Regions from separate parts of the Xanthobacter pollutisoli genome, predicted to be linked through region 1. Evidence: riboswitches for the same ligand, from Rfam matches in the RefSeq annotation. Region 1 holds a riboswitch; the other holds the start of a gene.
The links. A riboswitch is a leader RNA that binds a small molecule or an ion and turns the genes downstream of it on or off. The one in region 1 is predicted to bind glycine.
Positions count from the first base shown of each region.

Region 2: another riboswitch for glycine. It lies ahead of gcvT (glycine cleavage system aminomethyltransferase GcvT); the one in region 1 lies ahead of ABLE93_RS18160 (D-amino acid dehydrogenase).

Region 1 covers NZ_JBDZDP010000010.1:58,847-73,581, reverse strand. The annotation lists gene ABLE93_RS18175 (DJ-1/PfpI family protein) at 1-412, shown strand, start outside; gene ABLE93_RS18170 (aminotransferase class I/II-fold pyridoxal phosphate-dependent enzyme) at 445-1,737, opposite strand; gene ABLE93_RS18165 (M20 family metallopeptidase) at 1,939-3,045, shown strand; gene ABLE93_RS18160 (D-amino acid dehydrogenase) at 3,084-4,304, opposite strand; glycine riboswitch at 4,338-4,424, opposite strand; glycine riboswitch at 4,426-4,512, opposite strand; gene ABLE93_RS18155 (amidohydrolase family protein) at 4,593-5,588, opposite strand; gene ABLE93_RS18150 (amino acid ABC transporter substrate-binding protein) at 5,585-6,796, opposite strand; gene ABLE93_RS18145 (dihydroorotase) at 6,845-8,236, opposite strand; gene ABLE93_RS18140 (ABC transporter ATP-binding protein) at 8,257-8,973, opposite strand; gene ABLE93_RS18135 (ABC transporter ATP-binding protein) at 8,970-9,743, opposite strand; gene ABLE93_RS18130 (branched-chain amino acid ABC transporter permease) at 9,730-10,710, opposite strand; gene ABLE93_RS18125 (branched-chain amino acid ABC transporter permease) at 10,707-11,579, opposite strand; gene ABLE93_RS18120 (GntR family transcriptional regulator) at 11,750-12,487, shown strand; gene ABLE93_RS18115 (hypothetical protein) at 12,507-12,845, shown strand; gene ABLE93_RS18110 (CobW family GTP-binding protein) at 12,838-13,881, shown strand; gene ABLE93_RS18105 (GlxA family transcriptional regulator) at 13,886-14,735, opposite strand, start outside.
Region 2 covers NZ_JBDZDP010000007.1:125,960-140,694, forward strand. The annotation lists gene ABLE93_RS15475 (ribulose bisphosphate carboxylase small subunit) at 1-100, opposite strand, end outside; gene ABLE93_RS15480 (form I ribulose bisphosphate carboxylase large subunit) at 112-1,578, opposite strand; gene ABLE93_RS15485 (LysR family transcriptional regulator) at 1,673-2,635, shown strand; gene ABLE93_RS15490 (ArsR/SmtB family transcription factor) at 2,652-3,434, opposite strand; gene yidC (membrane protein insertase YidC) at 3,548-5,389, opposite strand; gene rnpA (ribonuclease P protein component) at 5,386-5,985, opposite strand; gene rpmH (50S ribosomal protein L34) at 6,014-6,148, opposite strand; glycine riboswitch at 6,485-6,584, shown strand; gene gcvT (glycine cleavage system aminomethyltransferase GcvT) at 6,775-7,935, shown strand; gene gcvH (glycine cleavage system protein GcvH) at 7,938-8,312, shown strand; gene gcvPA (aminomethyl-transferring glycine dehydrogenase subunit GcvPA) at 8,326-9,666, shown strand; gene gcvPB (aminomethyl-transferring glycine dehydrogenase subunit GcvPB) at 9,666-11,234, shown strand; gene ABLE93_RS15530 (Trm112 family protein) at 11,827-12,039, opposite strand; gene ABLE93_RS15535 (DMT family transporter) at 12,234-13,157, shown strand; gene ABLE93_RS15540 (aspartate-semialdehyde dehydrogenase) at 13,220-14,254, opposite strand; gene ABLE93_RS15545 (hypothetical protein) at 14,488-14,735, shown strand, end outside.

The DNA.
Region 1 (14,735 bases):
CGCCCTCATTTGCGGCGCGGCGGGGCTGCTGAAGGGCAAGCGCGCGACCACCCATTGGGCGGCCATGGACGTGCTGCCCTATCTCGGCGCCATTCCCCTCACCGACCGGGTGGTGGTGGAGGGCAATTACATCTTCGCCGGGGGCGTCACCTCGGGCATCGACGGGGCCCTGACCCTTGCGGCCATGTTGCGCGGCGAGAAGGCGGCACAGCAGATCCAGCTCTACATGCAGTATCATCCCGAGCCGCCGTTCGACGCCGGCACGCCGGAGCGGGCGCCCAAGGAGATCGTCGCCGCGGCCCGCGACTCGGTGAAGGATCTGACCGCGCGCCGCCTCGAGACCGCCCGTCGCGTGGCGGCCCGCCTGGGCGTCGCCGCGCCGGCCGATGCGGAACTCGCGCGCTCGGCCTGAGAAAGCGAAAAAACCGAAGCACGAAAGAGGCCTTACGCGCCTCTTTCGACCACCTCCTCGCGCAGGATCGCTTCGAGCGTGCGGGCGAATTCCTCCGCCAGCGGCTTGGTCATGGCGCTGATGGTGATGCGGATGGCCGGCGGCGCGGCGACGCGGAACAGGGACCCGGTGCGGACGGTCCAGCCGGCATCAAGCAGGCGGCGCGCCACGGTCTGCTCGTCGTCCACCGGAATCCAGACGTTGATGCCATCCTGGCCATGGGCCTTGATGCCGCGACCTGCCAATGCGGCGATGACATCCTCCCGCCGCCGGTCGTAGGTCGCGGCAGCCGTGGCGACGAGCTGCCGATAGCCGGGCGCGGCGATCACCGACAGCACGGATTTCTGCAGGATGGAGCTCACCCAGCGCGAGGTGAAGGCGCTCAGGGTCAGGCTCGCGCGGGTGAGCTCGTGGCTGGAATTGACCACCGCCAGCCGCAGGTCCGGGCCGATATATTTCGACACCGAACGCACGATGGCCCAGAGCGGGCGTCCCGGCTCCACCAGCGTCATGGGCGGGAAGCGCGAGAGCACGGCGAAATGGTCGTCCTCGATGAGCAGGACGTCGGGATAATCGCGCATCACCTCCTGCAGCGCGGACCGCCGGGCGAGGCTCCAGGATCCACCCACCGGATTATGCGCGCGGGGCGTTACGATGACCGCCTTCGCGCCTTTCTCCAGCGCGCGGCGCAGCCCCTGCGGCGTGACGCCCTCGTCGTCCACCGGCATGGCCAGCGGCACGTAGCCCACCTGGCGCATGAGGCCGAGCGTGGTCATGAAGCAGGGGTCCTCGACGCCCACCGCGTCCCCCACCGCCAACAGCTTGTGCAGGATGGTGCCGACGGCGTCGAACGTGCCGGACGCGAGCCAGAGCTGGCCTCTCGGCAGTTCGTCCAGCGCGAATTGGTGGCCGAGCAGGCGCAGCAGCTCGGGATCGTCGGGCGGATCCTCGTACAGGCGCTGATGCCAGCCGACGCTGCGCAGCACCGCGGTCATGTCCGGCAGCAGGGCGGGGTCGGGGTTGCCGCCGGCGAGATCGCGCAGGGATGGCGCAGGGGGGGGCGGGGCGGTGTCGGGGGCGATCCGGCTGCCCTGCCGGCCCCGCCCCTCCACGAGGCCGCTGTCGGACAATTGCTTGTAGGCGGCGGCGACGGTGTTGCGGTTGACCCCCAGCTCGTCGGCCAGCTGGCGCACGGTGGGGAGCAGCGCGCCGCGCTTCAGCCGCCCGGCATCGACCGCCGAACGGATGGATTCGGCGATTTCTAGTGCCGTTCGGCCCGCAATCACCACCTTCTCCTGCCATTAAAATGCGGTGTCAGGCACCGCATCGGACCATAAGGGCCGCAAACGACGCCCGCCAGTCATAACCCGGCTCGACTCTCAGGCTTCCTCCTAAGCCATGCAGACATAAAAAGTCAAAATAACCTTTTGCGAATTTTGTCTTGCGCTCCCGATGGCAGGCATGCCTGATGGGCGGGGAGCCTTGCCATGACAGACGCCATAGAACTGGCCCGCGCCCTCATGCGGGTCGATACGTGCAATCCCCCCGGCAATGAGGAGGTGGCGGCAACGATCCTCGTGCCGTTCCTGCGCGACGCCGGCTTTTCAGTCGCGCAGCACCGGTTCGCTCCGGGACGGGTCAATCTCATCGCCGTCCGCCGGAGCGGTCGCAAGCGACCGGCGCTGGCCTTCACCGGCCATCTCGACACCGTGCCGCTCGGGACCGCCCCCTGGACGCATGATCCCTTCGCTGGCGATATCCGTGACGGGCGCCTCTTCGGACGCGGCGCGTCCGACATGAAGGCGGCGGTCGCCGCGTTCGTCGCCGCCGCCGTGGAAGCCCGCGACGTGGACGCCGATCTTGCCCTCGTCATCACCGCCGGCGAGGAACGGGGATGTGAGGGTGCCCTCGCACTGGCGCACGACGCCATCGCCCTGCCGGACATCGGCGGCTGGATCGTCGCGGAGCCCACCGCCAACCATATGGCGCTGGGCCACAAGGGGGCCGTTTTCTGCTTCCTGCATTTCGCCGGCGTGTCGGCGCATTCCTCCACGCCCCACCTCGGCGTGAATGCCATCTACCGCGCCTGCGCCGCCGCCCTCGCCTTCCGCGACATGGAATTTCCCGGCCGCCACGAGGTGCTCGGCCAGGCCAGCGTGAACGTCGGCCTTATCGATGGCGGCCACGCCCCCAATGCCGTGCCTGACCGCGCGCGCCTGCATGTGGATGTGCGGACCCTGCCGGGTATGGACCATGCCGAGGTCATGGCGCGCATGCGCGCGGCAGCCGGCGCCGACGCCCGGCTGGAGTGCGTGCATGATCTCGCGCCGGTGTGGACCGACGCGGCGTCGCCGCTGGTTGCCATGTGCGCGGCGGCACGGCAGGCGGAGGGATGCGCCCCCGGCCCGCCGCGCGGCGCGTCCTTCTTCACCGATGCCTCGGTGCTCGCACGGCTGGCGCCCGTGCCGGTCGTCATCCTTGGCCCCGGCGAGCCAAGCCAGGCCCACGTCACCGACGAATGGTGCAGCGTCAGGGAGATCGAGACGGCGCAGCGGATCTACGGCCGCCTCATCCGCATGCATGCCGCCGCATGAGGCGAGGCGCCGGCGGTGTCTGCGCCGGCGCCAAGGGCTCAGGCCGACATCTCGCCGGCGATCATCTCCGCGGTGGCGCAGGAGAGCGTCCAGCCGAGATGACCGTGGCCGGTGTTGAAGTAGACGTTCCGCGCCCGCCGGCTCGCGCCCACGCGCGGCAGCATGCCGGGCAGCATGGGCCGCAGCCCGGCCCACACCGCCACGTCGCTGGTGTCGAGCTTGGGGAAATGGCGCCGCGTCCAGTTCACCAGCGGCGCGATGCGGTCGGCGCGCACGTCGCGATTGTAGCCGTTGAGCTCCGCCGTGCCGGCGATGCGGAAGCGGCCGTCGCCGAGCCGGCTGGTGACGATCTTCGCCGCGTCGTCCAGCAGGGCGACGCGCGGGGCATGGTCCACATCCTGCGGCTTCACCGCGACGGTGATGGAATAGCCCTTCACCGGATAGACGTTGAGCCGCTCGCCCACCAGCGCGGCGAGCCGGCGGCTGCCGACACCCGCGCAGATGACCACGCGGTCGCCTTCCAGCTCGCCCTTCACCTGGGCATCGTCCACGCTCTGCCACGCGACGACGCGGCCGCGCTCCGCATCGCGGATGGCCTGCACTTCGACGCCATGGACGAACCGGCCGCCCAGCCGCTCGCACGCCGCCGCGAGCCCGCGGGTGAAGCGGCAGATGTCGCCGGAGGCATCGCGCGGCGTGAAGAAGCCGCCATGGAAGGTGCCTTCGAGGCTCGGCTCGATGGCCTTGATCTCCTCAACCGTCACCGCCTCGCGCTCGAGGCCGCCGCGCTTGAGGAGGGTGTTGACCTCCGCCGCATGCGAAAAGCTCGCCTTGTCGCGATAGACGTGCATGAGCCCGCGCCGCTCCAGATCGAAGGCGATGTTCTCCCGCTCGGCGATCTCGAACAGGTGCCGCCGCGCCTCGATGGCGAGGCGCACCGTCTCGATGGTGTTCTCCTCATAGCGGCGGATCTGCCCGACGAATTCGCCGAGCCAGGACAGCTTGTGCCAGCTGGGCTTGGGGTTCAGCAGCAGGGGCGCGGAGCGGGTGAAGATCCAGCGGATGCCGTGGGCGACGTTGGACCACTGGTTCCACACCTCCGCATTGCTGGCGGACAGTTGGCCGCCGTTGGCGAAGGAGGTTTCAAGGGCGGCGTAGGGGTGCCGCTCCAGCACCGTCACCTCATGCCCGCGGCGCAGCAGGGCATAAGCGGTGGTGACGCCGGTGATGCCGGCGCCGATCACGATCACATGGCTCATTGTTCAAGGCTCTCTTCCGTGACAGTCCACGCCCCCTCTGTCACGGAACCTGAGAGCTTCTCCGCACGCGCGGATATCCCCTTCGGTGGATCAGGATGGGCCTGATCACTCTCCAGAGTGCCTTGATGGATCGGTCCTTTTGCCTGAGAGATTCCGGGGCGGTTGCTCCTTCGGCGGCGCTTGCGGCGCCCTCTCCCGAGCCATCTGAACGGCCCGGGCAGCATAGGCATGCGCCGAAGGAATTCAAGACAATTGATTTTTGTCCCGAAACTGTCTGATCGAACGACGTCAGACAGCGGCGGAGGGGGCGCGGATGCCCGACACCAGCCGCGCGCCGTTGGCGAGCACCATGCTGCGCACCTGCGGCCCCAGGAGATCGAGGGCCGCCAGCGCCTTCACGCCCTCCGCATCGCCGATCTCGAAGGGGAAGTCCGTGCCGAAGACCACCCGCTCCGCGCCGACGAGATCGACGAGATAGGCCAGTGCCTTGGGATGGGCAACGACGGTGTCGTAATAGAGATCACGCAAGTATTGCGACGGCGGCCGGCTGATGTGCGCGCGGCACGCCGGATTGGCCTCGTAGAGCGGGGCCTCATAGGCGAGGTCCAGACGGCCGGCGAGCATGGCCAGCGTGCCGCCGCCATGGGCCAGCACCAGCTTCAAGCCGGAATTGCGCTCCAGCACCCCGGCGAAGATCAGCCGCGCCACGCACAAGGCGGTTTCCGAGGGCCAGCCCACCAGCTGCAGCATGGTGAAGCTGCCGAAGGCAGGCCGCTCGACCCCGGTGGTGGGATGCATGAAGACGATGCAGTCCTGCCGCGCACATTCGGCCCACATGGGCGCGAAGGCGGGATCGTCGAGCGGACGCCCCGCCGCCGAGGTCGGCAGGGCGACGCCCACATGGCCCTCGTCCAGCCCGCGCCGGATCTCCGCGACACACCGCTCCGGCTCGGCGATGGGCGGAACGAGGAGCCCGCCGAGCCGGCCGCCGCCCTCGCCCACCGCCGCGAGGGTCTGGTCGTTCAGGCGACGGGCGAACGCGGCGTCCGCCGCCCATCCGGCGTGGGAGACCACGCGCGGCGGGGGCGAGACGAGCTGGAGGGCGATGTCGCGCCGTTCCAGGCTTTCGAGCCGCCCCGCCATATCGAACAGCAGCGGATCGAGGGGGCCGTAGCCGGCGAACCGGAAGCCTTCTGGGCATGTCTCCATGCCGAAGGCGCCCTCCCGCACGAGTTCGCTCAGGAAATCGCGCGAGAGGGCATGGGCGTGGACGTCGACGATCACTGGAACGGCTTGCGCGGATAGACCACGGGCGCCGCCGCGATGGCCGCCGGATAGACCGGGACGGCCTTGCCGCCCTGCACCTGCGCCACCACGGCCGAGGCCTTCACGTCGACGCCGGCGTCGTTGTACTTCACCGGTCCGAAGAAGGTGTCGGTGTCGAGCTGGAGCATGGCATCGCGCACCTTGACGGGATCGATGCTGCCGGCCTTCTCGATGGCGAGCTGGAGCGACAGGGCGCCCGCGGTGCCGGCGGCGGTGATGTAGGTGGGCACCTCGCCGTTGAACTGCTTCTTGAAGGTGTCCACGAAGGTCACGCTGTCGGCGACCACCGGGCCCTTGTAGGTGAGGGCCGGGTCCCAGATCTGCACGCCGAACAGATCCTCGGCCGCCGGCCCGAGGGCGTTCAGGAAGTCCGGAATGCCCACCGCGAAGGCGAAGCCGATGAGCTTGGGGTTCACCTTCAGCGTCTGCAGCGTCTTGACGAGCAGGATGGAGTCCTGGACGTAGCCGGTGAGGATCAGCACGTCAGGATTGCTCTCCTTCAGCGCCGTGGCGACGGAGGAGAGATCGGCCGAGCCCTTGGGATACTTGGTGGAATAGACCACCTTAAGGCCCTCGGCCTCCGCCTTCTTCTGCGCGGCGCCGGCGAACACGTTGGGGAAGAGATCGTCGGGGCCGGCGATTGCGATGGTCTTGGGCGGGTCCTTCACCGTCTTCAGCAGCGCCAGCATCGGGTCGAGGGTGGTGGAGGCGAGGGGCGCCGGGCAGAAGATGTATTTGTAGCCGCGCTGATAGAGGCTGTCGGCCGTCGCCATGGGCGTCATGGTGATGACCTTGTACTTCTCGCTGATCGCCGCCGTGGCGGTGGCGATGCCCGAGGAGTACGGGCCGAGGATGAAGCCCACGCCGTCCTCGGTGATGAGCTTCTCGGTGAGGCGGGCGGAGGTCTGCGGCTTGCTCTCGTCGTCGTAATAGATGACCTCGACGGGCATCTTCTTGTCGCCGACCTTGATGCCGCCGGCATCATTCACCAGCTTTTCCCAATAGGCATAGCCGTTCTTCAGGAGGTGCCCCTCGCGGGCGAAGTTGCCGGTGAGGCTGACGGCGGCGCCGATCTTGATCTTCTCCTGCGCGGCGGCGGTGCCGGCGCCGAGGAGGGTGGCGAGGCCGAGGGCGGCCACGCTCTTCACCAGAGTTCGTCTGTGCATCATCTCGCTCCTGCTGGTCCCGGAAGGTTGGAGGGTGGTCTCAAGAATTCAGGCGGACGCCGCCGTGCCGGGCACGAAGCGCCCGAAGCCCGGCGCGCCCACGAGCTTGCCGTCCTGCGCGACGATGGTGCCGCGCACGATGGTGTGGGTGGCCGCGCCCTTGGTGGCCATGCCCTCCCAGCTGGAGAAGCCGGTGCGCGAGAGCATGTCCTCGTTGCGGAAGACGCCTTCGCGGCTCATGTCCACGATGGTGAAGTCGGCATCCGCGCCGGGCTGGATCACGCCCTTGCGGGGAAAGATGCCGAAGCGCCGGGCCGGCGCCTCGGCGGCGAGCCGCGCCACGTCGTTGAGGGTCAGGCGGCCCTCGTTCACGGCATTCATCAGCAGCGGGATGTATTCCTGCGCGCCGGTGACGCCGAGCGGCACCGAGAAGAGGTCCTTCCAGCCGGGATCGACATCGTCCTTCGAGTGGGGCGCGTGCTCCAGCACGATCATGTCGGCGGTGCCGTCCTTGATGGCGTCCCAGCCGGCCTCGGGGTCATAGGCCCAGTTGTACGTGCGCGGGCCCACCTTCTCCATCTGCGCGCGGTTCATGAACATGGTGCCGAGCTCCAGCTCGCACGACACGTCCTGGCCGAGGGCGTATTTGGCGTGGTGGATCATCTCGTTGGCGCCCTTGGGCATGACGCCGAGATGCAATACGTGCAGCTTCACGCCGCAGACGCGCGCGTAATAGAGCGAGGCGGCAAGGCCCGCGACCATGCCGTGGCCGTACATGTAGCCCTTCGAGAAGCTCTCGTGATAGGCCATGGCATCGGTGCGGCCCTTGTCGATGTAGTCGCGGAAGGTGAGCCGCTTGCACCACTCAGGGTCATCGTGGTGAACCGAAGCGACCAGCCCCATGTCCCGCGTCGCCTCGTAGAGCTCGAACAGGATGCCGTGGTCGAGCACGCCGAGCTCGGAGATGTAGGGATAGACTTCCTTGATATGGCGCGTGTTGAAGATCTTGATGCCGATGGCGCCGGCCTTGGCGAGGGCCTCCACCGTGCGCGGATAGAGCCCGCCGCCATAGAGCGCGTAGTCCACATGGGCCTTGGGCGCGACCAGCGCTTTCTTCATCTCATAGTCTTCGAGCGTGGTCGGGTGCGGCGTGTTGTTGGTCATGTCGATGCACATGGTCACGCCGCCGACCGCCGCCGCCGCCGAGCCGGTCTGGAAGTCTTCCTTGTAGGTGTGGCCCGGCTCTCGGAAGTGGCAGTGCACGTGCCACAGGCCCGGCAGCACGGCGAGACCCTTGGCATCCACGCGCTTCGCCGCCTCGGTGAAGGGGCCGCCGATGGCGGAGATCTTGCCGTCGAGCACGGCGATGTCCGCCGTGAAGGTGGAGGTCGGGGTGTGGATCGTGCCGTTTTCGATCACGAGGTCATAGGGTCGGGACACGTCACGCTCTCCAAAGCACGTCAGTTGAGGCCCAGATAAGCGGCGCGGATGTCCTCGCGCCGCAGGAGGTCGTCGGCCGGGCCGTCGATGGTGATGCGGCCGGTGTCGAGCACGTAGCCGCGGGTGGCGATCTCCAGCGCGAGGCCCACGTCCTGCTCCACCAGCAGCACGGTGATGCCGCGCTCGCGGTTGACCTGACGCACCGCCTCGGCGATGCGGTCGACGATCACCGGGGCGAGGCCGAGCGACATCTCGTCGATGAGCAGCAGGCTCGGCCGCGCCATCAGCGCGCGGCCGATGGCGCACATCTGCTGCTCGCCGCCGGACATGAGGCCGGCGAGCCGGCCCTCGAGGCGCTTCAGCTCGGGAAAGAGCTGGAAGATAAAGGCGATGTCGTCGTCCTCGCCCTCGCGGCTGGGGCGCGCGGTGGCGCCGAGCCGCAGGTTCTGCAGGACGGTGAGGCCGGCGAACAGGCGCCGGCCCTCGGGCACCATGGCGATGCCGCGCCGCGCCCGCTCGTGCGGCTTCAGCGGGCCAAGGTCGGCCCCCGCAAAGCGCATCTTGCCCGCCCGCACCGGCACGAGGCCGGTCAGCGCACGCAGCAGGGTGGTCTTGCCGGCCCCGTTGGCGCCCACCAGGGCGACGATCTCGCCTTCGGCCATGTCGAAGCCCACGTCCCACAGGACGCGGCTGTCGCCATAGGCCACGGCGAGGCTTTCCACTGCGAGAAGGCTCATGCTGCGCCTCCCGCCGCGGCCGCATGGGCAGCGGAGTGCGCCTTGGCGAAGCGCTGGCCGAGATAGGCCTCCACCACCTTGGGGTCGGACACCACGGCCTCGGGCACGCCCTCGGCCAGCTTGGCGCCGAAGTTGAGCACCATGATGCGGTCGCAGAGCGCCAGCACCGCCTTCATCACATGCTCGATGACGACCACGGTGAGGCCGGCCGCCTTGAGGCTCTTCACGAGGTCGATCATGCGTTCGATCTCCGTGTGGTTGAGGCCGGCCATCACCTCGTCGAAGAGGATGATGCGCGGGCCCATGGCGAGCGCGCGGGCGACCTCCAGGCGCTTCCTGTCGGCGAGGGTGAGCTGCGGCGGCATGAAGGCGGCCTTGGGGGCAAGGCCGGTGCGCTCCAGCGCGGCATCGGCGGCGGCGAGCCAGGCGTCGCGGGTGCGTAGCCGGGCATGGCCGAACATGGCGCCGATGGCGACATTCTCCCGCACGCTCATGGCCTTGAACGGCTGCACGATCTGGAAGGTACGGGCGATGCCGAGGCGGGAGAGGCGATGCGGCGGCAGGCCGGTCACGTCCGCCCCGGCGAAGCGGATCGCCCCGCCGTTGAGCGGATAGACCGCCGAGATGGCATTGAGCAGCGTGGTCTTGCCGGCGCCGTTGGGGCCGATCACGCCGAACACCTCGCCTTCCTCCACGCGGAAGGAGACTCCGGCCAGGGCCTTCACCCCCCCGAAGCGGATTTCGAGGTCGTTCGCCTCAAGCAGCGCCATGGCGCGACCTCCACCGCTGGATCAGGGAACGCCCGGCCACCAGCATGCCGTTGGGGGCGACGAGGCAGATGACGACGATGAGCAGGCCGAAGACGATCTGGTGGGCCTGGAGGAAGCCGCCCCACACCAGCGTCGCCAGGAATTCCAGCACGAAGGCGCCGAGCACCGGGCCGATCACCGTGCCCATGCCGCCGAGGATCAGCATCATGTAGGCCTTCACGCCGATGGCGGGATCGAACGCGCTGGCCGGCTCGATGAAGGTGATCCAATAGGCCCACACGCCACCGGCGAAGCCGGTGATGCCGGCAGAGATGGCCCAGGCGGCGACCTTGGTGGCGGTGGTGTCGATGCCCATCACCCCCGCCGCGCGCTCGCCGTCGCGGATGGCGCGCAGCGCGTAGCCGAAGGGCCGGGTGAGGATGAAGGCCACCAGCACGGTGGACACCACCATACCCGCCAGCATGACGAGGTAGATGGCGCGGTAGAGCGGGCCCGGCGGCAGGTCGGAGAGCGGCAGCGGCAGGCCCTCGGCGCCGCCGGTGACGCCGCCCACCTGGATGACCAGCTGGATGGCGGCAAGGTTCAGCGCCACCGTGGCGATGGCGAAGTAGTGGCCCCGCAGCCGCAGGATGGGCCAGCCGATGATGCCCGCCACCAGCGCGGAGAAGGCGACCGCGGCGACGAGCGCCACGGGAAAGGGCGCCCCGAGCGTCATGGCGACGCCGCTGGCATAGGCGCCGAAGCCGAAGAACACGGCATTGCCGAAGGCGTGGTAGCCGGTGAGGCCGACGATGACGTTCAGCCCCTGCGTGACCGTAGCGTACATGAACACCGTGGTCAGCACCCTGAGCCAGTAATTGTTCAGCGCCAGCGGCGCGAGGGCGAGCACCAGTGCACCCAACGCGAAGAAGGCCCAGAAGAGAAGGGCGCGGCGGCGCGCGCCCGGGGCGGCAGCAGGCGGGCTCATGCGTGCTCCCCGAAGAAGGCGCGGCCGAACAGTCCTTGCGGCCGCAATGCGAGCACGAGAAGGAACAGGCCGAAGCCGACGATCTCCTGATAATTGGCGCCCAGGAAATAGCCGGCCCAGGCCTGCACCAGCCCGTAGATGAAGCCGGCGACGATGCAGCCCTCCACCGAGCCGATGCCGCCGAGCACGGTGATGACGAAGACGGCGCTGAGGAAGGTCATGCCCATGCCCGGCATGACGGGAAACAGCATGGACGCGAGGGAGCCGGTGGCGCCCGCCAGCGCCGCGCCGGCGCCCGCGGTGAGGGCGTAGATGCGCTCCGGGTTGATGCCCATGAGGGAGGAGACCTCCCGGTCCAGCGCCGTGGCGAGGATCATCTGCCCGGCGCGGGTGAAGCGCAGGAAGGCGAAGAAGGCGATGCCGAGGGTGATGGAGAGGCCGGCCGCCAGAAGGCGCACCAGCGGAATGAGGACGCCGAACACCTCGATGGAGCTTGCCGCATAAGAGGAGTTCACCGAGCGCACGTCGGAGGTGAAGGCGATGGAGACCGCATCCACCATCACCAGCTCGATGCCGAAGGTGACCACCAGCGACAGGAGCAGGCTGGTGCGGATGATGCGGTTGAGCACCAGAACCTGCAGCGCATAGCCGAGGGCGAACATCGCGGCCATGGAAACCGGGATGGAGGCGATGGGATCCAGCCCCGCGAAGCGGAACAGGCCGTAGGTGATGTAGGCGCCCAGCATGATGAAGCCGGTATGGGCGAGATTGATCACCCCCATGACGCCCCAGACCATCGAAAATCCGATGGTTGCGATGCCATAGAGGCCACCGAGCAATAGCCCGTTGGCGGTGGCTTGCCAGAGCACCTTATCCCCCTCCAAATTGTTGCGAATGCTTGATTTTATGTTTGACGACAGGCTTGTTTATACATATCTTATGCAAAATAAATTGAGTCATGCAACAACCGATGTCTGAACGATCCGCACAAAGAAACCGCACCCGTGCCTCAGGACGCGCCAGTCCCGCGGCGGCACCCGTGCTCAAGGCCGCAATCTCCAAGGGAGGCTCCAGCGAATTCGCCTATCAGGTGATCCGCGCGGAGATCGTCTCGCTGGCGCTCGCCCCCGGCTCGGACCTGGACGAGGCGGCGCTGGTGAGCCGGCTCGGCCTGTCGCGCACCCCCTTGCGCGAGGCGCTTGTCCGCCTCGCCGGCGAGGGGCTGGTGCAGATCCTGCCCAACCGCGGCACCCGCGTCGCGCCCATGGGCTGGAACGACATCCGCGAGCATCTGGAGGCCTTCGACCTGTCCCAGCGCCTCGTCACCCGCTGGGCGGCGCTGCGCCGCACGGAAGCGCAGATCGCCGGCATCGACGCCGAGCGACGCGCCTTCGAGGCCGCCACCGAGCGGCGCGATTCCGAGGCGATGCTGGAGATCAACTGGCGCTTCCACGCCGCCATCGCCGCCTGCTGCCGCAACAGCGTGGTGGAGCGCTTCTATCTCCAGCTGCTCACCACCAACCTGCGCATCTCGCGCCTCGCCATGACCTACGACTGCTTCTCGACCGAGGAAGCCTATGGCGCCCACGTGGGCAACATCATCCGCGAGCATCGCGAGATGGTTGAGGCGATCCGCGCCCGCGAGGCCGACCGGGCCGATGCGCTGGGCAGCTCCCACGCCGGCCTCGCCCGCAAGCGCGTGTCCGAATGCCTGACCCAGAGCATGCTCTCCGACATGGAGCTGCCGCTGGGCGGGGCGCCCGACAGCCTCGCCTGAACCCGAGAAGGAGAACCGCATGTGTGAGGTCTGCGCGATCTTCGGCGCCGGGGAGCATTGGAGCGATTTCGCGCGCCAGCGCGATGCGCGCTTCCCCTTCGAGGACATTCTGCACTACCGGACCGAGCGGCGGCGGCGCATCGCTATGCTGAACGCGCTGGTGGCGCCCCTCGGCCTCGTCTGCGAGGACTGGGACGGGGAGGCGCTGGCCCTCACCGACGCCCGCGGCCGCACCAAGATCGCCCCGACGCTGGGCGACGTGTGGCCCATCGCCGAGAGCCTCTCCGGCCGCAGCATCGACCCCCTGGCCGAGGACTTCCTCGCCCCGCGCGCCGACACGGAGGCCGCCCATGGATGACCGGCTTCCCCTCGTCGTCGTCACCGGCTTCCTCGGCTCCGGCAAGACCACGCTCATCCGCCGCTTCATCGAGACGCCCGACGGAAGCGACTCCGGCCTTATGGTCAACGAGTTCGGCGAAGCGGGCGTCGATCACCGCCTGCTGGTGCATGCGAGCGAGGCGGTGGAGCTCATCGACGGCGGCTGCCTGTGCTGCGCCCGGCGCGCCGACGTGGCGAAGGCGATGCACGAGCTGGTGCGGATGGCGAAGTCTGGCGGCGGCTTCCGCCGCGCCATCCTGGAAACCTCAGGCCTCGCCGATCCCGCCCCCGTCATCGCCACCCTTGCCCGCGATCCCTGGCTGAAGGCGCACGTGCGCCTCGCCTCGGTGGTCGCGGTGGTGGATGCGGTGGCTGGACTCAAGAATCTGGAGCTGCGCCCCGAAGCGCGCCGGCAGGTGGCCATCGCCGACACCGTCGTCCTGACCAAGGGCGACATGCGCGCGGCCGAGCCCACCGTGCGCCTCGTCGCGGCGGTGCGCGCCATCTCGCCGGACGCCCGCATCCTCGATGCCCAGGACGAGAGCTTCCGCCTGCCGGACGTGCTGGCGGGCGCGGAGAGCCTCCACGCCCCGCCCTCCCCCTTCCTCGCCGATGCGCCGGAGCACGACGCCGAGGTGGCGTCCTTCACGCTGCCCATCGCCGGCACGCTGGACTGGCCGGCCTTCACCCTCTGGCTGTCGGCGCTGCTGCACGCCCATGGCGACCGCATCCTGCGGGTGAAGGGGCTGCTGCGGACCACGTCCTCCGACCGCCCGCTGGCCATTCACGGCGTCCAGCACGTGATGCATCCGCCGACCCATGTGTCTGAGCGCGACGCCGGCCCCTCGTTCCTCGTCTTCATTGCCCGGGGCATCCGGAAGGCGGAGATCGAGAACAGCCTTGCGCGGGCGCTCGAGCGGTGCCGGCCCTTCGCTGCCGACGCCGCCGCGCCAGGAGAATGGACCCCCGCAGCGCGCCAGGATGCGGAGCCGATGGCCGCCTTGCGCCTCGGCTGAAGACCTAGCCGCTGCGCGCCGCCCGTCGCAGCGATTGCGGGGGCTGGCCGAAGGCGCGGACGAAGGCGCGGCGCATGCGCTCGGGATCGCGGAAGCCGGTGGCTTCGGCCACCCGCTCGATGGGCTCCGCGGAGGACTGCACATGCTCCCGTGCCACCTCCAGGCGCAGCCGCTCGATGGCCTTGGACGGCGTCGCCCCGGTTTCCGCCGTGAAGATCCGGGCAAAGTGGCGGGGGCTCAGCCCCGCCCGGTCGGCGAGGTCCTCGACGGTCAAGGGCTTGTCGAGATGCTCGCGCACCCAGGTGAGCAGCGGACCGAACCGTCCGTTGGGCGTCTTGAGTTCGAGCAGCGAGGAGAATTGCGACTGTCCGCCGCTGCGGCGATGGTAGAGCACCAGCTGGCAGGAGATGTCCTTGGCCACCGCGTCCCCATGTTCCTCGGCGGCGATGGCGAGCGCCAGGTCGATCCCCGCCGTGATGCCGGCCGAGGTCCAGACGTTGCCGTCCCGCAGGAAGATGCGGTCAGGATCGAGCCTCACCTTCGGATAGCGGGAGACGAAATCCTGCGTGCGGCACCAGTGGGTGGTGGCCTTGCGCCCGTCCAGCAGGCCGGCCGCCGCCAGGACGTAGGCGCCGGAACACACGCTCGCGACGCGCACCCCGCGCCGCGACAGACGCCGCACGAAGGCGAGGGTCTCCCGACAGTCGGTGGCGGCCTCCACCCCGAGACCGCCGGCCACCACGAGGGTCGAGATCGCCTTGGCCGATTTCAGGCTGGACGCCACCACCTCCACGCCGCAGGAGCTGCGCACCGGCCCCGCCTGCATCGCGATCATCCGCACCTTCGGCGCGGTC
Region 2 (14,735 bases), on a different contig from region 1:
AGACCGCCCAGCCCTGATCGAGGGCGTACTGGATCTGGGCCTTCACCTGCGCCGGCGTGAGGTCGGGCAGGAAGGAGAAGGTGCCTTGGGTGATGCGCATCTGTCCTCTCCTCAGGCGACGGAGGCGGTGGGGACGAAGTCGGAGGTGTCGGTGGAGGCGTAGTTGAAGGTCACCTCGCCCCAGGTATCGAGCGCCGCGCGCAGCGGACGGCACCATTTGGCTGCCTCGATGAGAATTTCCGGGCCCTCGTTCCGGATGTCCCGGCCCTCGTTGCGGGCGAGGATCATGGCTTCCAGCGCGACGCGGTTGGCGGTGGCGCCGGTCTGGATGCCGTCGGGATGGCCGATCGTGCCGCCGCCGAACTGCAGCACCACGTCCTCGCCGAACAGGTCGATGAGCTGGTGCATCTGGCCGGCATGGATGCCGCCCGAGGCGACCGGCATCACCTTGCGCAGGCCCGCCCAGTCCTGGTCGAAGAACAGGCCGCGGGTGTAGTCGGTCTGCGTCACCATCTCGCGGCAGACGTTGTAATAGCCCTGCACGGTCATGGGGTCGCCTTCCAGCTTGCCCACCGCGGTGCCGGTGTGGAGATGGTCCACGCCGGCGAGGCGCAGCCACTTGGCGATCACCCGGAAGGAGATGCCGTGGCCCTTCTGCCGCGTGTAGGTGCCATGGCCGGCGCGGTGCATGTGCAGCACCATGTCGTTCTCGCGGCACCAGTTGGAGATGGACTGGATGGCGGTCCAGCCGATGATGAGGTCCACCATCACGATGCAAGAGCCCAGTTCCTTGGCGAACTCGGCGCGGCGGTACATCTCCTCCATGGTCCCGGCGGTGATGTTCAGATAGTGCCCCTTCACCTCGCCGGTCTCGGCCTGGGCCTTGTTGACCGCCTCCATGCAGTAGAGGAAGCGGTCGCGCCAGTGCATGAAGGGTTGGGAATTGATGTTCTCGTCGTCCTTGACGAAGTCGAGGCCGCCCTTCAGCGCCTCATAGACCACGCGGCCGTAGTTCTTGCCGGAGAGACCGAGCTTCGGCTTGGTCGTAGCGCCCAGCAGCGGGCGGCCGAACTTGTCGAGGCGCTCGCGCTCCACCACGATGCCGGTGGGCGGGCCGCGGAAGGTCTTCACATAGGCCACCGGCAGGCGCATGTCCTCCAGCCGGCACGCCTTCAGCGGCTTGAACGAGAAGACGTTGCCGATGATCGAGGCGGTGAGGTTGGCGATGGAGCCTTCCTCGAACAGCGCGAGGTCGTAGGCGACCCAGCAGAAATACTGCCCCACCTGCCCCGGCACCGGCTCCACCTTGTAGGCTTTGGCGCGGTAGAGGTCTGCGGCGGTCAGGCGGTCGGTCCACACCACGGTCCAGGTGGCGGTGGAGCTTTCGCCGGCCACGGCAGCGGCGGCCTCGACGGGGTCCACGCCGTCCTGCGGGGTGACGCGGAAGAGGGCCAGGACGTCGGTGTCCTTCGGCTCGTAGTCGCCGTCCCAATAGCCCATCTGGGCGTATTTGAGCACGCCGGCGGCGTATCTCTTCTTGGCGTCCTTGATCTGCCCGATGGCGGCGTCGGCACCCATGATGGCGGCCCTCCTGTTTGTTGAGGCGACCTTGCCGGCCGGCGGATTTCAGGTAAATTTAAATGATGTGAAGCAACCATTCAGGAAAGCTGAAGTGGCTCCCCACTGGACCTTGCGCCAGCTGCGCCTCGTGGCCCTCGCCGCGACCTCCGGCTCCTACGCGAAAGCCGCGCAGGACATGGGTTTGAGCCCGCCGGCCGTGACCGCCCAGATGAAGGCGCTGGAGGAGGACATCGGTGTCCCGGTGTTCGAGCGCGTGGACGGCCGGCTGCGACCGACCGCCGCTGGCGCGGAGCTTCTCGCCGCCCAGCAGCGCATCGCCCTCGCCTTGTCAGAGGCCGAGCGCGCCATCGCCGCCCTGAAGAGCCCCGAGCGTGGATCGGTGGTGGTGGGGGTGGTCTCCACCGCCAAGTATTTCGCCCCCATGGCGCTCGCCGCCTTCCTGCGGCGACGGCCGGAAATCGAGCTCAAGCTGATGATCGGCAACCGCGAGGACATCGTGCGGGGCATGATCAGCCTCGATTTCGACCTCGCCATCATGGGCCGCCCGCCGCCGGCGCTGGAGGCCGAGACCCGGCTGATCGGCGACCATCCTCATGTGGTGATCGCCCCGCCCCACCACCCGCTGCTGCGGCGGCGCAAGCGAATCACCCCGGCGGACATCGCGCGGGAGGCCCTGCTGGTGCGCGAACCGGGTTCCGGCACCCGCATTCTCATGGAGCGGGTGTTCGAGGAGGCCGGCATCATGCCCATCCCCATCGCCATGGAGATCGGCTCCAACGAGACCATCAAGCAGGCGGTGATGGCGGGCCTCGGCCTGTCCTTCATCTCCGCCCACACGGTGGCGGCGGAAGTGGCCGACGGGCGGCTCAAGGTGCTCGCGGTGGAAGGCCTGCCCGTGGTGCGCCAGTGGCTGGTGGTGCGAGCCCGCGACAAGCGCCTGATGCCCGCGGGGCAGGCGCTGATGGAGTTTCTGGCCCGCGAGGGCGAGGGCTTCCTGCCACAGATGCCCGGCGGCGAGGGTGGGCGCTGCTATCTGCCGGCGCAGCGGCTTTAGGCCTCGGCGAGGGGCGCTAGGCGGCGGGGGCGCTCATAAAGAAGGGCTCGCCCGTTTCCACCAGGGTCTTCAGGCGCGACAGGCCTTCCGGCCAGCCGTGGACCACGGCCTTGGAGGTTGCCGTCTCGCCGTCGAAATCGTCGTGCGTGAGCGTGAGCTTGCAGGCGTCGGCTCCGACCGGCGTGATCTCCCAGGTGACGCGCGAGGGGCGGTCGGCGGCAACGTCCGGCGCCCATTGGGCATGGAACGACAGCACGAGCCGGCGCGGGGGCTCCATCTCGAGGATGGAGCAGGCGATGACCTGGCGCTCCCCCATGAAATAGGTCCGCGCGCCGCCCGCCCGCCAGTCGCTGCGGCTGGTCATGTTGAAATGCTCGTAGAGGGGCGTCTTGCTGTCGTCGGTCAGCACGTCCCAGAGCGCCTGGGGGGTGGCCTTGATGAACAGCTCGTAGACGTGCTTGGGCGCGACGGGGGCCATGGGGCGCTCCTCCAGAAGATGCTTCAGTCCAGTCATGGCCGCGACGTGGGGCGCGGCGAAACGCGAGATCCAGCGATCGGCGATCAACTGGATGGGGGTCGGATTGAGGTAATGATGCTTCTCACGTCCGACCTTGCGGGCGAGCACGAGATGCGCCTCCTCCAGCACCTTGATGTGCTTCATCACGCCGAACCGCGTGAGACCGGCCTGAGGGGCCAGCGCGCGCTCCAGTTCGCCAAGGGTCCGCCCGTCCCGCTCCCGCAGCAGATCCAGCACCGCACGGCGGAAGGGGTGGGACAGCGCCCCGAACACATCGTCCATGCGTTTATTATGTGCCAATATCGTCACGTGTCAATATGGTCACATGATAGCAAACATGGAAAGCGCCGCGCTCCTTGCGGGGCGCGGCGCTTTTTGGGTCGTGGCGGAGCGGCTCAGCCCTTGGCCGGCTGCTTCTTCTTGAAGACCGACTTGATGTTGTCCCAGAGCTCGATCTTCACCCCGTGGCGCTTCATGATGAGCGCCTGCTGGGCCACCGAGAGGGTGTTGTTCCAGGCCCAGTAGATCACCAGGCCGGCGGCGAAGTGCGCCAGCATGAAGGTGAAGATGATGGGCATCCAGTTGAAGATCATCTGCTGGGTCGGATCCGGCGGGGCCGGATTCAGCTTCATCTGCACCCACATGGTCACGCCCATGATGAGCGGCCAGGCGCCGAGCAGAAGGTAGCTGCCGATCACCGGCACGGAACCGGGATCCCACGGGATCAGCCCGAACAGGTTGAAGACGGTGGTCGGGTCGGGCGCGGAGAGGTCGCGGATCCAGCCGAAGAAGGGCGCGTGCCGCATCTCGATGGTCACGAAGAGCACCTTGTAGAGGGCGAAGAACACCGGGATCTGGATCAGGATGGGCAGGCATCCCGCCACCGGATTGATCTTCTCCTTCTTGTACAGCTCCATCAGCGCCTGCTGCTGCTTCACCTTGTCGTCGGCGTAGCGCTCGCGGATGGTGGTCATCTCGGGCTGCACCGCCTTCATCTTCGCCATGGAGGCGTAGGACTTGTTGGCGAGCGGGAAGAAGATGCCCTTCAGCACCACCGTAATGATGAGGATGGCGACGCCGAAGTTGCCCACCAGCCGGTACAGCCAGTCGATGGCGAGGAACAGCGGCTTGGTGATGAAGTAGAACCAGCCCCAGTCGATGAGCAGGTCGAAGCGGTCGATGCCGTACTGGGTCCTGTAGCCGTCCACCACCTGCACCACCTTGGCGCCAGCGAAGAGCTGGCCGGACGAGGCGATGGTGCCGCCCGGTTCCACGGTGAGGGGCTGGGCGAGGAAATCGGTCTGAAAGGTCTGCACGCCGTTGAGGCTGCCGGTGGAGAACTTCGCGTCCACCTTCACCTTCTGGTCGGGGATGACGGTGGCGGCCCAATATTTATCGGTGATGCCGAGCCAGCCGCCGGTGGCGGAGAAGGCGAGCGGCTTCTCCTTGTCCATCTTGGCGTAGGTGACTTCCTGCAGACCGCTGTCGCCGAGCACGCCGATGAGGCCCTCGTGCAGGATGTAGAAGCCCTCCACCTTGGGCAGGCCGTGGCGCGAGACGAGGGCGTAGGGATAGAGCGTGACCGCCGTGCCGCCCTTGTTCTCCACCTCGTCCTTCACCGCGAACATGTAATGGTCGTCGATGGTGAGGGTGCGCCGGAAGGTCAGTCCCCCGCCATTGTCCCAGGTCAGGACCAGGGGGGTCTTCTCGGTCAGCGCGGCGCCGGGTGCCGCGGTCCACAGGGTGTCGGGGCCGGGCACGGCCACGGAGGCGCCGGCAGCCGAGGTCCAGCCGAACTCCGCATAGAACGGATTGGGCGCGCCGGAGGGCGACAGGAGCACGATGTTCGGGCTCTTGGGGTCCACGGTCTCGTGATATTCGGTGAGCAGCAGATCGTCGACGCGAGCGCCGCGCAGGGCGATGGAACCCTTCAGCCGCGCGGTCTGGATGGCGACGCGGGGGGTGGCGGCCAGCGCCTGCTCGCGCGTCATGGGACGGCCGGCCACGGGGCTTGCGCCCTGCGGCACGCCGGCCGGGCCGGCGCCGGGGGTCGGCACAGCGCCGTCAGTGCCGGGCGCAGCCGGCGCGGTCTGCTGCTGCGCCTGCTGGGCGATGCGCTGCTGCTCGGCCTGCTGCCGCTGCTTCTCAGCCTGCGGGATGCCGAAGAAGAACTGCCAGCCGATGAGGATCGCCATGGACAAGCCAATGGCGATGAACATGTTGCGGTTGTCACTCATGCCGGAGGGTCTCCGTCGGCGGCGTCGGCTGAATTTCGAAGGATCGGCGAACCGGACCGGTCCACCGGCGCACGCGCGGTCGGGATCGGGTCGGGCGTAGATGTATCGGCGGCGGGCGGCCCTGCAAGGGGTCGCCCTGCGGCAGGCGCGATCGCACCGGGCGAGGCCGAATTGGAGGTGGCGCCCGGAACGGTGGCCGCGCCCTGCGACGGCCGCCGGTCGCGCCGGCGCGAGCCGTCCTTCTCACCGCGGGACACGTCCTTCGCGGAACGCGGCGTATGGAGCTTGCGGACCGCGCGCTCGATCTCCGTGACGAGCCCGTCGAACGGGGTGCGCAGGGCGGCCTCGCGCGCCACGAGCACATAATCGAAGCCGGCCCGGCCAGCCTCGGGCAGCACGCGGCGCACCGCCTCGCGCAGGCGGCGGCGAATGCGGTTGCGGATCACGGCGTTGCCGGTCTTCTTGGTCACGGTGAAACCGACGCGCACCGGCCCGTCATCGCCACGGTCGCGGCCCTGCATCAGCACGCTCGATACGCCGGCGCGCTCGGCCTTGGCCGCGGCGAGAAAGTCACGACGCTTGCGGAGACGATCCACGATGGGCAGCTCCGCGAATGTCCACCCCTCAGGCGGACAGGCGCTTGCGGCCGTGCGTGCGGCGGGCGGCGATGATCTTGCGGCCGTTGCGGGTCGCCATGCGCGCACGGAAGCCGTGGCGGCGCTTGCGCACGAGCTTGCTGGGTTGATAGGTGCGCTTCACGGGTCGTCTCCGGATATCTGTGGCATCTGGCAGCCCGCGCGTGGACACGGACCCCAGCAGCATGGCTGCGACGGCGACCTTCGCCGGTGCCCGGCACCCGCGGCCGATCCCGGCGGGACCGATACGGTAATGAGGGCTGGGCTCCGGCCGCCGCAGCCGCCTGAGTTCGGGTGGGCTTATAGGGGCGGGCGGGGTCCGCGTCAATCCGAAGGATGGCGGGCGGCGAGCGGCGGGCCTTCGCCCCGACCGCGATACCCCTTACGAACGGCGCGTTGACGCCGCCTCGCGAATGCCTATGCTGCACCCGCGTTCCGGCTTCTGGCCTGAACGCATCGGACGATCCCTGCGGGAGAGACCGGCGGCCTTCAGGGCGCAGCCGGCGCCGAAGGCGCAACCGCCCCGGAACCGCTCAGGCAAAAAGGGCCGCAGGGGGACGAGCCTCTGGAAAGCAGCATCGCTGCGCACGCTTCAGGTGCGCGCGGCGGGGTTCACCGAAGGAGTAAGCCGTGCCCTTCCACGAGGCGCGGTGAAATCTCTCAGGTCATCAGACAGAGGGGGCGCCGCGCGGACCCATGGGCAATCCTGCCCTCGGTCCGGAAATTGGCGCTGACGTCCGGAGCCCCCTTGTGGATTCGTCCCCCGTCGATCCCGTCGAGCCGCTGCTCGAAACCCCGCTTTATCCGGCCCATGTCGCCCTCGGCGCGCGCATCGTGCCGTTCGCCGGCTATCAGATGCCGGTGCAATATCCCGACGGCATCCTCGCCGAGCACGCCTGGACCCGCACCCACGCCGGCCTGTTCGATGTCTCGCACATGGGGCAGGCCCTGCTGAAGGGGCCGGACCACGCCACCACCGCCCTGGCGCTGGAAGCCCTCGCCCCCGCCGACTTCCTCAATCTCGCCCCCGGCAAGCAGCGCTATTCCCAGCTCCTGGCCGAGGACGGTGGCATCCGCGACGACTTCATGGTGACCCGCCCGGCCGATCCCGCGGCCGACGGCACGCTCATTTTGGTGGTCAACGCCGCCTGCAAGGCTGCGGACTTCGCCCACATCGCCGCCCACCTGCCGGACACCGTGGCCCTGGTGACGCGCCCCGAACGCGCCCTCCTCGCCTTGCAGGGGCCGGAGGCCGCGACAGTAATGGCGCGCCATTGCCCCGCGGCGGCCGACCTCGACTTCATGACCGCCTTGCCCCTCGCCTTCGGCAACATCGCGGTCGAAGTCTCGCGCTCCGGCTACACCGGGGAGGACGGGTTCGAGATCTCGGTGGCGGAAGGCGATGCCCCTTTGTTGTGGGCCGCGCTCCTCGCCGAGCCCGAGGTGAAGGCCATTGGCCTCGGCGCCCGTGACAGCCTGCGCCTCGAGGCTGGCCTATGCCTCTACGGGCACGACATCGATCTCGGCACCTCCCCGGTGGAGGCGGGACTGGTGTGGTCCATGCAGAAGCGGCGGCGCGAGGGCGGCGGCTTTCCCGGCGCCGCCCGCATCCAGCGGGAGCTGGCCGAGGGGCCGGCGCGGGTGCGCGTCGGCCTGAAGCTGGACGGCCGCGCCCCGGCCCGCGAGGGCGCGGAGATCGCATCGGCCGGCGAAGTGGTCGGCCGCGTCACCTCGGGCGGCTTCGCCCCGACGCTCCAGGCGCCCATCGCCATGGGCTACGTGCCGCCGGCGCTCGCCGCCCCCGGTACCCGCCTCGACATCCTCGTGCGCGGTAAGGCCCTGCCGGCCACCGTCGCATCCCTTCCCTTCGTGCCGTCGCGCTATGCGCGCAAACAGAAAACCGGGGCCTGACCATGACCGTGCGCTACACCAAGGACCATGAGTACGTCCGCATCGAGGGCGACGTGGCGGTGATCGGCATCTCCGACTACGCCCAGGGCCAGCTCGGAGACGTGGTCTTCGTCGAGCTTCCCGACATCGGCAAGGGCGTCACCCGCGGCAAGGAAGCCGCCGTGGTGGAGAGCGTGAAGGCGGCGAGCGAGGTCTACGCCCCCGTCTCCGGCGAGGTGGTGGAGGTGAATTCCGAACTGGAAGGCGCTCCCGGCCTCGTCAACGAGGATGCCGAGGGCAAGGGCTGGTTCCTGAAGGTGAAGGTGGCCGATCCCGCCGAACTGGGGGACCTCATGGACGCCCACGCCTACAAGTCCTACCTCGACACGCTGGCGTGAGGGAGGCTCGCTGATGCGCTATCTTCCCCTCACCCCGGACGACCGCGCGGAGATGCTCGCGCGGATCGGGGTTTCGTCCATCGCCGAGCTGTTCGCCGACATCCCCGAGGCGCAGCGGGAAATCGAGCTGCCGCGCCTCGCCCTCGCCAAGGGCGAGCTGGAAGTGGAGCGCGCCCTCGCCCGCCTCGCGGCGAAGAACGTGCCGGCGGGCTCGGTGCCCTTCTTCGTCGGCGCCGGCGCCTATCGCCACCATGTGCCGGCGAGCGTTGACCATCTGATCCAGCGCTCGGAATTCCTCACCTCCTACACGCCGTACCAGCCGGAAATCGCGCAGGGCACCCTGCAATATCTCTTCGAGTTCCAGACGCAGGTGGCAGAGCTGACCGGCATGGAGGTGGCCAACGCCTCCATGTATGACGGCTCCACCGCCGCCGCCGAGGCGGTGCTGATGGCCCACCGCGTCACCAGGCGCCGCAAGGCCCTGCTGGCCGGCAACCTGCACCCGCACTATCGCGCGACCATCGAGACCGTGTCGCGCTATGCGGCCGACGAGGTCGTGGCGCTGGCGCCGGTGCCCACGGGCGGGGAGGACATCATCACCGCCATCGACGCGGGCACCTCCTGCGTGGTGGTGCAGTCGCCCGACGTGTTCGGCAATCTGGTCGATCTGAAGCCCATCGCCGAGGCGGCCCACAAGGCCGGGGCATTGCTCATCGCCGTGTTCACCGAGGCGGTCGCCCTCGGCCTCATCGAGCCACCCGGTGCGCAGGGCGCGGACATCGTGGTGGGCGAGGGGCAGTCCATCGGCAATGCGCTGAACTTCGGCGGGCCCTATGTGGGCCTGTTTGCCACCCGGCAGAAGTTCGTGCGCCAGATGCCGGGGCGGCTCGCCGGCGAGACGGTGGATGCGGAGGGCCGGCGCGGCTTCGTGCTCACCCTCTCCACCCGCGAGCAGCACATCCGCCGCGAGAAGGCGACCTCCAACATCTGCACCAATTCCGGCCTGTGCGCATTGGCCTTCACCATCCACATGAGCCTGCTCGGCCAGACCGGGCTCACCCGGCTGGCGCGGGCCAACCACGCGGCGGCCTGCGACCTCGCCGACCGGCTCGCTGCCGTGCCCGGCGCCGAGGTCCTCAACGCCACCTTCTTCAACGAATTCACGCTGCGCGTCCCCGGCTCCGCGGCCGAGGTGGTGGAGCAGCTGGCGGCGAAGGGCATTCTGGCCGGCGTGCCCTATTCCCGCCTCGCGCCCAAGGCGGGCCTCGACGACCTCATCCTCGTCGCCGCCACCGAGGTCACCACCGCAGACGACCGCGCCGCCTATGCCGCCGCACTGAAGGAGGTGCTGTGATGAACCGCGAAGGCCGCGGCGCCACCACGCCGCAGATCGTTGCGCTTTCAGCGCCTAAGACCTTCACCGGCAACCGCGCGCTGGAACTGGAGGAAGGCCTCCTCTTCGAGGTCGGCCGCACTGAGGTGACCGGGGTCGACATCGCCGAGCCCGCCCCCTTCACGGATCGCCTGGGCGCCCATGCGCGCACCGCGCCGCTGGAACTGCCGGGCCTCTCCGAGCCCGAGGCCATGCGCCATTACGTGCGGCTCTCCCGCATGAATTACGGCATCGACAGCGGGCTGTTCCCGCTCGGCTCGTGCACCATGAAGCACAACCCGCGCCTCAACGAGAAGATGGCGCGGCTGCCCGGCTTCGCCGACATCCACCCGCTCCAGCCCCTTTCCACGGTGAAGGGCGCGCTGGAGCTGATGGGCGAGCTGGCGCGATACCTCATGGAGCTCACCGGCATGCAGGCGGTGGCGCTCACCCCCAAGGCCGGCGCCCATGGCGAATTGTGCGGCATGATGGCCATCAAGGCCGCCCACGCCGCCCGCGGCGAGGGCCAGCGCCACGTGGTGCTGGTGCCCGAGAGCGCCCACGGCACCAATCCCGCCACCGCCGCCCTCATCGGCTATGAGGTGCGCTCCATCCCCGCCCGTGCCGATGGCACGGTGGACCCGGAGGCGGTGAAGGCCGCGCTGGGCCCTGAGGTGGCCGCCCTCATGCTCACCAATCCCAACACCTGCGGCCTGTTCGAGCGGGACGTGGTGGCGATAGCCGAGGCGGTGCATGCGGCCGGCGCCTATTTCTATTCGGACGGCGCCAATTTCAACGCCATCCTCGGCAAGGTGCGCATCGCCGACCTCGGCGTCGATGCCATGCACATCAACCTGCACAAGACCTTCTCTACGCCGCACGGCGGTGGTGGGCCCGGCGCGGGACCGGTGGTGCTTTCCGAAGCCCTCGCGCCGTTCGCGCCGGTGCCGGCGCTCGTCGACACCGCCGACGGCCTGACGCTGGTTGAGGACGAAGGCGCCGCGGGAGCCGAGCAGGCGCTGGGCCGCATGAGCGCCTTCCACGGCCAGATGGGCATGTTCGTGCGCGCCCTGTCGTGGATGCTCTCCCACGGCGCCGATGGCATGCGGCAGGCCTCCGAGGATGCGGTGCTGTCGGCCAACTACATCCGCGCCTGCCTCATGGACGTCATGAGCGCGCCCTTTGCCGAGCGGCCGGCCATGCACGAGGCGCTGTTCGACGACGCCTGGCTCGCTGGCACCGGCATCTCGACGCTGGACGTGGCCAAGGCGTTGATCGACGAGGGCTACCACCCCATGACGGTCTATTTCCCGCTGGTGGTGCACGGGGCGATGTTGATCGAGCCGACGGAGAGCGAATCGAAGGCCTCCCTCGACCTCTTCATCGCGGCCTTGCGCGACCTCGCCATGGCGGCCAAGGCCGGGGACAAGGAGCGCTTCCTCGGCGCGCCCTATCACGCCCCGCGCCGCCGCCTCGACGAAACCCGCGCCGCCCGCGCCCCCGTCCTGCGCTGGTCCCGCCCCGAGCCCCTGCCCGATGCGGCGGAGTGAGGGACGGCGTCCCGCGCGGGACGCGCTTCTACGATCGTCGCCCTCCGGCTCGACCGGAGGGCCCATCGCGCCTCCAAGGGCCGGCATGGGGTGGGGGCATGGATGCTCCGGGTCACACCGGAGCATGACGGCGGTGGAGCTGGTGGGGACGCTGTCGGCTTTCTTACCCCCGTCGCCCTCCGGCTCGACCGGAGGGCCCGTCGCGCCTCCAAGGGCCGGCATGGGGTGGAGGCATGAATGCTCCGGTCGAGCCGGAGCATGACGGCGATGGAGCTCGTGAGGACGCTTTCGGCTTTCTCACCCCGTCGCCCTCCAGCTCGACCGGAGGGCCCATCGCGCCCCAAGGCGCCGCGTGGGGTGGAGGCATGAATGCTCCGGTCGAGCCGGAGCATGACGAGGGTGGAGCTGGTGGGGACGCTTTGGGCTTTCCTCACCCCCGTCGCCCTCCAGCTCGACCGGAGGGCCCATCGCGCCCCAAGGCGCCGCGTGGGGTGGAGGCATGGATGTTCCGGTCACACCGGAGCATGACGGCGGTGCGGGGCGGTGTGGGCGAGCGGAATGACGGGCGGGCAGCGGCGCGGCCCGCGATCCCTCAGCGGTTCAGCTCGCTATCGTCCAGCTTGCGGGCCTCGTCGGCGAGCATGATGGGGATGCCGTCGCGGATGGGATAGGCGAGGCGCGCGGCGCGGGAGATCAGCTCCTGCCGCTCACGGTCGTATTCCAGCGGCGCCTTGGTGAGCGGGCACACCAGGATTTCGAGGAGCTTGGGGTCCACGTCGTGGCCGGGGCGCTGGGATTGGATCATCGCATGCTCGTTGGCTCGGTGCCCGCTTCGGGGCGTCGCAACCTTAGAGCATTTTCTGCAGGCGATGGGGATCACCCTAGGCGAAGAAAATCGCCCGCCATCACGCCCCGTGATGCGGATATCAGCGGGATTTGCTGTCATTCGGGCGGTCGAGCTTCTATTCAAGGCACCTCGCCACCCCGCAACGGACACTCATGGACCGACGCCTGCCCCTCGGGCTCCTTCTCGGCTTCGTCGCCGTGGTCATGTTCGGCGCCACCTTGCCCATGACCCGGCTCGCGCTCCACGACATGAGCCCCTGGTTCATCAGCTTCGGCCGTGCGGCGCTCGCCGGTCTGGCTTCGCTCGCCTTGGTGCTGGCGCTGAGGCGGCCGTGGCCGTTCCGCCAGCCGCAGGTGCTGCGCAGCCTCGTCATCGCCTCCGGCGGCCTGATCTTCGTCTTCCCAGTGCTGATGGCCATCGCCACCCAGACCGTGCCGGCCGCCCACGGCGGCATCGTGCTCGGCCTCCTGCCCCTGTTCACGGCGCTCTTCGCCATGCTCCTCGCCGGCGAACGGCCGGGCCTGCCGCTGTTCGCCGCCAGCTTCGCCGGGGCGGCGCTGGTGGTCGCGTTCGCGCTGCGCAACGGCGGGGGCGGGGCGCTGGGCTTCGGCGATACGCTGCTGCTCATCGCCGTGATCGCCTGCGCCGCGAGCTACGCCATCACCGGCAATCTCGCGCGAACCATGGCCGGATGGGAGGTCATCGCCTTCATGCTGGTCCTGTGCCTGCCCATCACCTTGCCTTTGGCGCTGCTGACCTTTCCGTGGGATGCCGGGACGAACGGCGCGCCGGTGAGCGGAGCTTCCTGGGCCGCCTTCCTCTATCTCGGGCTGTTCAGCCAGCTCATCGGCTTCTTCTTCTGGAACGCCGGCCTCGCCATGGGCGGTATCGCCCGGGTCGGGCAGATGCAACTGCTCCAGACTTTCGTCACGGTGGGCCTCGCCTGGCCGATCAACGGCGAGGTGCCAGACGCCGAGACCCTTGCCTTCGCCGCCGCCGTGGCGCTGGTGGTGGCGCTGGCACAGAAGGCGCGGACGCGCACCCCCCGCGCCGTCGTGGAGCCGCCCGCCGGCTGAGCCGCCAACGCAAACGGCCCGCCATAGGGGCGGGCCGTCGCAACAGTTCAGGTCGGAAAAGCTCAGGCCGCCTTGGAGCGGGCGGTGATGAGCTTGCGGTTCACCAGCACCTCGGCGATCTGCACCGCATTCAGCGCCGCGCCCTTGCGCAGATTGTCCGACACGCACCAGAAGGCGATGCCGTTGTCCACGGTGGGATCGTCGCGCAGGCGCGAGATGTAGGTCGCGTCCTCGCCGGCCGCCTCGTGCGGGGTGGCGTAACCACCCGGCTCGCGGGTGTCGATGACGAGGATGCCGGGGGCCTCGCGCAGGATCTTGCGCGCGTCCTCGGCCGAGAGTTCCTTCTCGAACTCCACGTTCACCGCCTCGGAATGGGAGATGAAGACCGGCACGCGGACGCAGGTGGCCGTGAGCTTGATCTTGGGGTCGAGGATCTTCTTGGTCTCGACCACCATCTTCCACTCTTCCTTGGTCGAGCCGTCGTCGAGGAAGACGTCGATCTGCGGAATGAGGTTGAAGGCGATGCGCTTGGGAAACTTCTTCGCCTCCACCGGATCGGAGACGAAGATCGCCCGCGTCTGGGTGAACAGCTCGTCCATGGCGTCCTTGCCGGCGCCAGACACGGACTGGTAGGTGGAGACCACCACGCGCTTGATGGTCGCGGCGTCGTGCAGCGGCTTCAGCGCCACCACCAGCTGCGCCGTGGAGCAGTTGGGATTGGCGATGATGTTCTTCTTGGTGAAGCCGACGATGGCGTCCGCATTCACCTCGGGCACGATGAGCGGGACGTCCGGGTCCATGCGCCACTGGGACGAATTGTCGATGACGACGCAGCCCTGGGCGCCGATCTTGGGCGACCATTCCTTCGACACGGAACCGCCGGCCGACATCAGGCAGATGTCGGTGTCGGAGAAGTCGTAAGTCTCGAGGGCCTTAACCTTCAGGGTTTTGTCACCGTAGGAAACCTCGACGCCCTGCGACTTGCGCGAGGCGAGCGCGATGACCTCGTCCGCGGGAAAGCCCCGCTCGGCGAGGATCGAGAGGATCTCCCGGCCCACGTTGCCCGTGGCGCCGACGACGGCGACCTTGTAACCCATGACATTCCTCGGGATTGGCCGGCCCATGCGGCCGGAACGGGCCTTTTATGCCCATCGGCCGGGCCATGCAAATCGAAGATTCGCGAGCGCGCGCCCGAACTGTTGCCTCAGGGCCACGCGAAGGCGCGGAGACGGCGGGAACAGGGCGGCATCACGGCGGGTTTCCTTGCGCAGGGGACGAACCTCAATTAATTCAGTCAAGCTCGGCCCAGCGCCGATGTCTGGAGGATGCCATGCGTTTCGCGCCGTTCACCACCTTCGCCGCCCCCGCCCGCGCGGGCCTCCGGATGGCGCTCTCGGTGTCGCTGGCGCTCGCCGCGGTGGCTACCGTGAGTGGCACCTTCGCCATCGCCTCGGCCGATCGGGCGGAAGCCCAGACCACCAAGCGCAACCGCATCGTGGTGGAGCGCCGCTCCTATCTCGACGCCGGCACCGTGGTGAAGCCCGGCTCCAAGTCCTATCTCGACTACGCTCTGCCCCC